One region of the Ruegeria sp. YTSA168 genome, then DNA from elsewhere that is predicted to be linked to it. Evidence: riboswitches for the same ligand, from Rfam matches in the RefSeq annotation. Region 1 holds a riboswitch; each other region holds the start of a gene.
The links. A riboswitch is a leader RNA that binds a small molecule or an ion and turns the genes downstream of it on or off. The one in region 1 is predicted to bind cobalamin.

Region 1 (2,194 bases):
GCGGATCTCCCGCATGGCTATCGAGCGGGCGCTGAAGGGGCGGCGTTTTTGAACATGCATCACTATGCGCAACAGCCAGATGTTCCAGATAACGGCAAGGTTCATTGATGAGCGAGTTTTTCAACAGCCTGACAATTGTGGATGCCATCGGCTCTTTCGGGGCCCTGATCGTGGTTGCCGCCTATTTCGCCACGCAGATGCGATACATGAATTCCGAAGATCTGGCCTTTCCCGTCGTAAATCTGCTGGGGTCCGTTTTGATTGTCTATTCGCTGCTTCAGAACTTCAATCTGGCGTCGATGCTGATTGAAGGCTTCTGGATTGTCATTAGCGTGATCGGTATCATTCAACATTTCAGGTTGCGCCGCGCAGGGTAGCGCGGCGCAACAGGGTTATGCAGCGTTGTGAAGGCGTGGTGTAAACAGGCCAATCCGGCCAAAATCCCGCATGGATTTTGCCGCGGCCAAAACGGCCAGATCAGCCAGCGGTTCAACCAGGATAACCAGCATGTACGCAGCGCCAAAGCTGACGACGGCGGTGAGGTTTTCTGCACCAAATCCTTGGCCGTAGAAGGCCCAGAACGCCACCCAGATGACGACACCGCCCTGATAGGCCGTCGACAGCGCAAGCGCCTGAGAATACTTCAGATCAATGTAGGCCGTATTCGGTGCGATGATGCGATTGGCCAAGGCCTGCAGCGCAAAAAGCGGCACCAGCAGTGTTGTCATGTTCATCCCGAACTGAGGCAGGTCGAAAGGCGCCAGGAAAAATCCCTGAATGAACAGGCCCGCAATCAAGCCGATGGCGGCAGGGGCTGCACCGAACAACAAAAACAGGGTCGATCCCAGAATGAAGTGTACTTCTGACACTCCGACCGGGAAGTGTGGCAATACTTCAAAGAAGGTAAAAACCAGCCCCGTGGTCAGGGCTGAGCGAATGGCGAGGCTGGCAAGGCCGCTGCTTTTCAGGCTGTCCCATGCCAGTTTAGCGGTATAGAGCCCTGCGCCAGTTGCGGTCGCGTAGCTCAGGACAAGTTTGGCGCCATTTACGACGCCCGGTTCGATATGCATAGTTTGGTCTCCTTCCCGTCACACCCGACGGCAGAAAGGTTTAAAAATTGGGCTTTCGCCCGGTTTGCACATGGCAGGTCTCCTGACTTGCGGATTGGCTTCGATCCCGGCCTTCCCAACCGATTGCTTCGGTCAGTGGCCCTGATGGGGCGAAACTCCGCCTACAGTTGCGGGGGCAGCTCCGGACTAGACAGGTATTGTCGCACCGGATTCCCTTTTCATTCCTTGGGGGAAATTCCCCTTTGGAAACCATGTCAGGCAGGTGTCCGGCACCGGGTGCCACCTGTCAAGCAGGCAAACGTGCATGTTTGGAAAAAATTGCCAGTTCCCAGGAGTGCAGGCCTTGGCATGGCTTGCACGTTTGGCCGCTCGGATATAGGGAAACTCAGACTCGCTTAGGGGAGGCTTTGATGCAAGACGATCCGAAAACCCTGGTTTCCACCGACTGGCTTGCCGCCCATATCAAGGACCCCGATCTGCGGGTGCTGGATGGGTCGTGGTACCTGCCGCAGCATGGGCGCGATGCCAAAGCCGAATATGATGCAGGTCATATCTCGGGCGCGCGGTTCTTTGATATCGACGATATTGCCGATCATCGCTCGGACCTGCCGCATATGATGCCTCCGGTCGAGAAGTTCATGTCACGCCTGCGCTCGATGGGCGTGGGGGATGGACATCAGGTGGTTGTCTATGATGGCTCTGGCCTGTCCTCAGCTGCGCGCGTCTGGTGGATGTTCCGCCTGATGGGGCAGGACAACATTGCCGTGCTGGATGGCGGTCTGCCAAAATGGCAGGCCGAAGGGCGCGAGATCGAGGATTTGCCCCCAGTAATCCGGGATCGTCATATGACCGTGCGGGTTCAGAACCATCTGGTGCGCGACGTGACACAAGTGTCTGCCGCCGCCAAGCTGGCTGATCATGAGATCATCGATGCCCGTTCCGCCGCCCGCTTTGCCGGAGCGGAACCAGAGCCGCGCGAAGGTTTGCGCTCGGGCCATATCCCCGGCTCACGCAATGTGCCCTTCGGAACGCTGTTGAACAAGAACGGGACGATGAAATCACCCGAAGAGTGCCGCGCTGTGTTCGAAGCCGCAGGCGTTGATTTGTCCAAACCTGCAATCACC
Region 2 (2,194 bases), on a different contig from region 1:
TTGTATCCGATTACGCCAATTCGAAGCCGTTATGACCCGTCCTGACCCCATCTCTCTGACCACCGTATCAGCGGGTTTTATCCAGGATTGGCTGGACGCTCTTAGTTCGTGTTGCACACCGTCGGTAATGCGTTCACTTCTTGCGCGCTCGGGGCTGCAACCTGGCTCGATGGCATCGACCCAGCGCGTTACCCTGAATGAAATCGCACAGCTCTATCAGCTGGCCGCGCCCGAGACCGGCGACGAAATGATGGGGCTGTGGAGCCGCCCAATCCGGCCTCGCGCCCTGCAACATCTGGTGACCGTGCAACGCGAAGCAAGCAGCCTGACCTCGGCCCTGTATCGGTACTCGACATTCTGGAACCTGTTGCTGGATGATTTCCGGCTGGATTTGCACTCAGAGTCTGATCAGGTGGAGCTAAAGCTGTTCCCTTATCTGAATCACACTCGCGCGCACCGCTTTGGTCATATGTTGATCCTGAAATTGGCGCATGGGCTTTTGTCCTGGCTCAGCGGGGCAGAGACGCCGGTCAGAACTGTGCACTTTGCCTTTCCCCGCCCCGATTTCGCAGCCGACTATGCCGTGGTGTTCCCCTGCCCCGTTGAATTTGACGCGCCGCAGACAAGCATTCTGTTCGACCCGAATGAGTTTACGCGCCCGATTGCACGCAGTTCTTCCGAAGCCTCTGTATTCCTTCAACGCGCACCCCTTGATTGGATTTTCACCAGCTCACGTGCGCATACCAGCAGCCTGCGGGTTCGCGCCTTTCTATACGGCGCGTCCTGGCAATCCTGTCAGTTGCCGGATGCTGCTCAGGCCCTGAAAATGACACCACGTACGCTGAACCGGCGGTTGAACGAAGAAGGCACATCCTTTCAGGATATCAAGGACGCGCTACGCCGTGACATCGCCATAGGTGCCCTGCAACAGGGACAGGATAGTATCGAGCAGATCGCCTATGACACCGGCTTTTCAGCCCCAGCAAATTTTCACCGGGCCTTTCGGAAATGGACAAGCCGGACGCCCGGGTCGTACAAAAATAATCTCATCCCATAGCGACGCTATATATTGACATCAACCGCCTGACAGACCCAATATAGTGTTGCTTCGGTTCTTTCGATTCATATCGGAAGCTAAGAGGGAAACCGGTGGAAAACCGGCGCTGCCCCCGCAACTGTAAACGGAGAGTTCGGCTGAACACGCCACTGAAAGCGTGCTTTTGGGAAGGCCAGTCCGAACGTCGATCCGCAAGCCAGGAGACCTGCCGGGCGAGACTGATAACCACGAACGGAGGGTTCGGGGGCGTGATTGGGGCCTGTTTAGCCCTTGCGTCCTCGACTTTGAACTAAAAAGGACAGAGGACGACATGAGCATTACCGTATATTCTAAACCCGCTTGCGTACAATGCACCGCCACCACACGTGCACTGGATGCCAAAGGTATTTCCTATGACGTCGTTGACCTGACCGAAGATGACAGCGCCATGACCCATGTGACCGAGCTGGGCTATCGTCAGGCCCCCGTAGTTGTGGCAGGCAGTGATCACTGGTCGGGTTTCCGCCCCGACATGATCGCCCAACTGGCCTGACCCATGACTGCGCCGCTCCCGGCGCTGGTTTATTTCTCATCGAAATCCGGAAACACCCACCGCTTTGTTTCGCGGCTGGGCCTGACCTCTTTCCGCATTCCGAACGGAATGGACCCGCTGTCTGACCCTGGACACCCCTATGTGCTGATCAGCCCCACCTATGCCGATGGCGAAGGTCGTGGGGCGGTTCCAAAACAGGTGATCCGGTTCCTGAATGATCCAGGCAGACGCGCCGGGATCGTCGGAGTGATCGGCACAGGCAACCGCAATTTCGGTGCGACCTACGCTTTGGCTGGTCGCATCATTGCCCAGAAATGCAACGTACCGCTGCTCTATTCGTTTGAGCTGGCCGGAACAGAAACTGATATCGCCCGCGTCCGCGCAGGGCTGGAAAAACTAGGGAGACATCTATGCTCGACAGCAGCGTAAACGAGCAAGACTACCACGCGCTGAACGCGATGCTGAACCTCTATGACGGCGAGGGGAAGATCCGGTTCGATGCCGACCGTATAGCCGCGCGGCAGTATTTCCTGCAGCATGTGAACCAGAACACGGTGTTCTTCCACTCGCTGGATGAAAAGCTGGGGTATCTCGTGTCCGAGGGC
Region 3 (2,194 bases), on a different contig from region 1:
CCAGAAACCCCATCGACTGAAGCTCGGTTATGGCATCGGCCAGATTGCGCACCCTCAGATAAGGCTGGCGTTCCAATGCGCCGCTGGCGGTTTTTGCCAGTGCCCCGGTTTCAGGGGCAGAATGATGCCGGGTTCCGATCACCGCGCTTGCACCCAGCACTTCGGCTGACCGCAGAATCGCACCTACGTTATGCGGGTCCGTTACACGGTCCAGCAGGATCACGCGGGGGTGTTCCCGTCCGATGCAGTTCTCGGCCAAACCGCCCCACTCCAGGGGCTTAACTTCAAGTGCCGCGCCCTGATGCACAGAACCCGCGTCAATTGGGGCATTGAATTTTCGCGGGTCAACCATCTCGGCCTCAATCCCCGCAAATTCAATGGCTTCAACCAGTTTGTCCTGCGCATTTCGCGTTACAATCAGGCGCAGTTTTTGGCGTTTGGGGTTCATCAAGGCGTCGCGCACGGCGTGCAAACCAAACAGCCAAACCGTCTCGGCGGCCGCCGCTTTTCGCGCCTGTTCCTTTTCGACAACCCACTTGGGTTTTTTCATTCTGAGGGCCTCCGGGCCGTGAATTCGCTTTCCTGCGTCAAAGCCGTATTTTCCTGTTGACGCTCCTTTGGTGCGCTAGTAATCACGCCTCCACGTCAGGTGCAACGCCTGACAGTGGGCGACAGGCCGCAAGGTGTGGCAGGGGACTGTAACTCCCTCGCGGAGACGCACGCCTGGTTCGATTCCAGGGTCGCCCACCACTCTCACAAAGCTTCCAGATACCAGAGCAAAACGCACCCGCCAATGGCCCGTGTCTGCTGTTATGAATGGCAGTCTAGTTATTCGTCAAACATTTGGTTCAGTGAAGTGATCGCTGTCAAACCTTTCGAAAGCCGCAGGCTAAGCCCTGACATGCCGCCCAACGACCGCCACAGGTCGTTTTTCTGCACCCGGCGTTGCGGTTGTCGGCGACACGCTTGACAAGCACCGTATCAGTGCCGCATGTCCGATCCGTTGGTGTCCTCGTAAGAGGATGAAAAGGGAATGCGTCAACGGGTTTACCGCCAAACGCAGCCGCCCCCGCGACCGTGACCGGAGAGGGTGCCCAAAGCCACTGGCCAAAGGCTGGGAAGGCGGGACATCCGACAGGGTATACACCCTGACATCCGCAAGCCGGGAGACCTGCCAGCGCCCGAAGATGAAACCGGACGGGGTGTTCCGGTGTGGGGCTTGGATCGGCCCACATGAAACCCCGTCCCCCAGATTTGACTAAGGGGGATGAGAGAGATGAATAAAGCCGCACCAGTTGAACTGCTGGTCTGCACGACATGCCGCCGTGGCCTGGCGATCGAAGACGACACCCAGCGCCCTGGTGCCTTGCTGCACAAGGCGCTGGAACAGGCCGGCGTGCCAGACGGGATCGACCTAAAGCCTGTGGAATGCCTGTCAAATTGCGATCAGGGCTGTTCCATCGTGCTGCGTGGGGGACCCGCGCGTTGGACTTTTGTCTACGAAAACCTCAACGAAACCGACCATGTCGAAACGATCATCGAAGGTGTGACCAAGTATTTGGCCACTGACGATGGTTTGGTCAAATGGCGCGAACGTCCTGAACATTTCCGCAAAAACTGTGCGGCCCGTATTCCCCCGATTGGAGCTTGACCCATGTCTACTCTCGAAAAACTTCCCGTCACTGTCATCACCGGCTTTCTGGGCTCGGGCAAAACCACGCTGGTCAAGCATCTGATGCAGAACCCGCAGGGCAAACGCCTGGCCGTTGTGGTCAATGAATTCGGTGATGTCGGTGTCGATGGCGATATCCTGAAATCCTGCGCCATCCCGGATTGCCCGGCAGAGAACATCATGGAGCTGGCGAACGGCTGCATCTGCTGCACCGTGGCTGACGATTTTATCCCGACCATCGAGGCGCTGATGGCGCTAGAGCCGCGCCCTGAACATATTCTGATCGAAACCAGCGGTCTGGCCCTGCCCAAACCACTGCTGAAAGCGTTTGATTGGCCAGATATCCGGTCTAAAATCACGGTGGATGGCGTAATCGCTCTAGCGGATGCCGAGGCTGTCGCCGCTGGTCGCTTTGCGCCGAATGTCGAGGCCGTGGATGCCCAGCGCTTGGCGGATGACTCGATTGACCATGAAACCCCGCTGTCAGAAGTATTCGAGGATCAGATATCCTGCGCCGATATA
Region 4 (2,194 bases), on a different contig from region 1:
GGTTCCAGGTGGTTGGATAGTGGAATTTCAACAATGCACCTGCATCCGCAAAGGGCGATCGGCCCAGCCAGCGCCGCACAGCGGATTTCCCATCCATTGTATAGCTTTGCGCCCCTTCCTTCAGAGGCATCCGAGCCATACGGAATTGCCCGCCTTCATGCAGGTGGAATTGCGAGGGCATCCCGGCGGCTTCGCATCTGTCAAAATGGGCTTGCATGTGTAGCGGCGTCTCACCCCCTTCGATTCCAGTGACTGCAGGATCATCAGGGAAGGTGCGGCACAGCGCGGGATGGTTGCCACCGCAGTGGTAACACTCGCGGTTATTCTCCCAAACCAGCTTCCAGTTGCCGTTCTCAATGATTGAACTTTCAAAAGCCACTTTGGCGTTGCCCAAATCATGCGGCTCAAGATAGGGGCGTGCGGTATTGGCGAACATGTCGAAATCTGGGGGGTTATCAGCCAGACAGATGTAAACCAACCCGGCAAGCTCACGGCAATGCACTGTCATCAGACCGTGCTGTTTGGGATCGAAATCCGACCCCATATCACGCGCCCACAGCAATGAGCCATCAAGCTCATAGGTCCATTGGTGGTAGGGGCACACCAGTTTGGGTGCATTGCCTTTTGCAGCCTTGCAGATGATCGAACCACGATGGCGGCAGGTGTTGTGAAACGCCCTTACGTGGTTGTCTGCACCACGTACAATGATCACGCGATAGGCACCCACGGTATAGGTAACATAATCCCCTGCTTTCGCCAGTTCACAAGCCGGAATGGCAAACAGCCAGTCGCGATAGTGGATGGCTTCAAGATCGGCCTGAAAAACCTGAGGATCGGTGTAAAAGGCCTGCTCGAGCGCGTGGCCGGGGATGCGACGTGCCAACAGGCTTTTTGAATGCTGTTCATTTCTGGCTCTCCTGCCGCGCCCCGCGGCATTGCTTGGGCAGATGACAAGGAGGAACCGTCCGGAAGCGCGCGAGGAACACGTCCGAAACATGTGCCCCCACCGCCACCCGCGGTTTGACATATCTGCGAGGCTGGTTTCCGGACTTGAAAGGGGCTTGCGCCCGGCTACGACACCTTCCCGGGATCCTCGTCCCAGTGGTTGATTGTCGAACCTGACCTTCCTTACCGTTGCGGGGGCAGCGCCGGAATTTCACCGGCTTCCCAATTCTCCGCTGCCTGAGACTCAAACAGCGGCACCTCACATGCGCAGGATAAAGTCGTGCCGTTCATATGCTGAGAGACATGCGACATTTTCAGTTTCAAAACAGACATCTTGATGTTCGGGTCGAACCAGCGTTCGCGGAGTAAATTTCTACCATACATCTCAGGCACAAAACCTGCCTTCTTCCGCTTGGTTGGTTTGAGGTTATAAGGGATCTTCATGGCCTGTGCCGTCAGTGACGTGCCAAAGCCCCAAATGCTGAGAGTAGGAGAGCCCCAATGGAAATCAGACCCTTTGGCGTTGAGATTTGGATGAATGAGTTCGAAACAACCTGTGAGCTCAATTTGGCTGAGACCTGCGTTCAGTCCATCACGCTGGGCGAACTGTTCGACATGGCGGGCCAGCACAACAGCATTCTTAACGATCTGTCATCCATGAAGATGACCTATGGCGCAATTGAAGGGTCAGAGCGTCTGCGCGATGCGATCAGTGGCCTGTATGACAGTCAAGGCCGCGACAATATCCTAACGACGCATGGGACCATAGGCGCGAACTCTCTGGTGCATCAGACACTGGTGTCGCGCGGTGATCACGTGATCTCTGTAATCCCGACCTATCAGCAACACTATTCCATCCCCGAAAGCATCGGTGCCGATATTGAACTGCTGCATCTGCGGCCCGAAAACGCCTTTTTGCCCGATCTGGATGAGTTGCGAGCGATGGTGCGACCCGATACGCGCCTGATTGCGATCAACAATCCAAACAACCCAACCGGCGCGCTGATGGATCGAGCGTTGCTGAGTGAAATCGCCGAAATCGCGCGTGGCGTCGATGCTTGGCTGCTTTGTGACGAGGTCTATCGCGGAACGGATCAGACAGGCAACGGCTTCACCGCCGCGGTCGCGGACCTGTACGAAAAAGGGATCAGCACGGCGGGCATGTCCAAGGCCTATTCACTTGCTGGGCTGCGGGTTGGCTGGATCGCGGGACCCAAAGAGTTGATGCATGATGTGATGATCCACCGGG

Region 2: another riboswitch for cobalamin. It lies ahead of nrdH (glutaredoxin-like protein NrdH); the one in region 1 lies ahead of AC2FFE_RS16500 (energy-coupling factor ABC transporter permease).
Region 3: another riboswitch for cobalamin. It lies ahead of AC2FFE_RS03480 (DUF1636 family protein); the one in region 1 lies ahead of AC2FFE_RS16500 (energy-coupling factor ABC transporter permease).
Region 4: another riboswitch for cobalamin. It lies ahead of AC2FFE_RS05435 (aromatic ring-hydroxylating oxygenase subunit alpha); the one in region 1 lies ahead of AC2FFE_RS16500 (energy-coupling factor ABC transporter permease).

Annotation. Positions count from the first base shown of each region.
Region 1 is NZ_JBXWMW010000011.1:11,742-13,935, forward strand. Features, by position in the region: gene AC2FFE_RS16490 (helix-turn-helix domain-containing protein) at 1-108, shown strand, start outside; gene AC2FFE_RS16495 (CBU_0592 family membrane protein) at 108-377, shown strand; gene AC2FFE_RS16500 (energy-coupling factor ABC transporter permease) at 393-1,070, opposite strand; cobalamin riboswitch at 1,126-1,339, opposite strand; gene sseA (3-mercaptopyruvate sulfurtransferase) at 1,481-2,194, shown strand, end outside.
Region 2 is NZ_JBXWMW010000002.1:387,021-389,214, forward strand. Features, by position in the region: gene AC2FFE_RS05540 (AraC family transcriptional regulator) at 128-1,057, shown strand; cobalamin riboswitch at 1,092-1,284, shown strand; gene nrdH (glutaredoxin-like protein NrdH) at 1,368-1,589, shown strand; gene nrdI (class Ib ribonucleoside-diphosphate reductase assembly flavoprotein NrdI) at 1,593-2,018, shown strand; gene nrdE (class 1b ribonucleoside-diphosphate reductase subunit alpha) at 2,000-2,194, shown strand, end outside.
Region 3 is NZ_JBXWMW010000001.1:686,503-688,696, forward strand. Features, by position in the region: gene rlmB (23S rRNA (guanosine(2251)-2'-O)-methyltransferase RlmB) at 1-550, opposite strand, end outside; tRNA gene AC2FFE_RS03475 (tRNA-Tyr) at 667-750, shown strand; cobalamin riboswitch at 988-1,193, shown strand; gene AC2FFE_RS03480 (DUF1636 family protein) at 1,277-1,651, shown strand; gene cobW (cobalamin biosynthesis protein CobW) at 1,655-2,194, shown strand, end outside.
Region 4 is NZ_JBXWMW010000002.1:364,586-366,779, forward strand. Features, by position in the region: gene AC2FFE_RS05435 (aromatic ring-hydroxylating oxygenase subunit alpha) at 1-886, opposite strand, end outside; cobalamin riboswitch at 1,019-1,222, opposite strand; gene AC2FFE_RS05440 (aminotransferase) at 1,447-2,194, shown strand, end outside.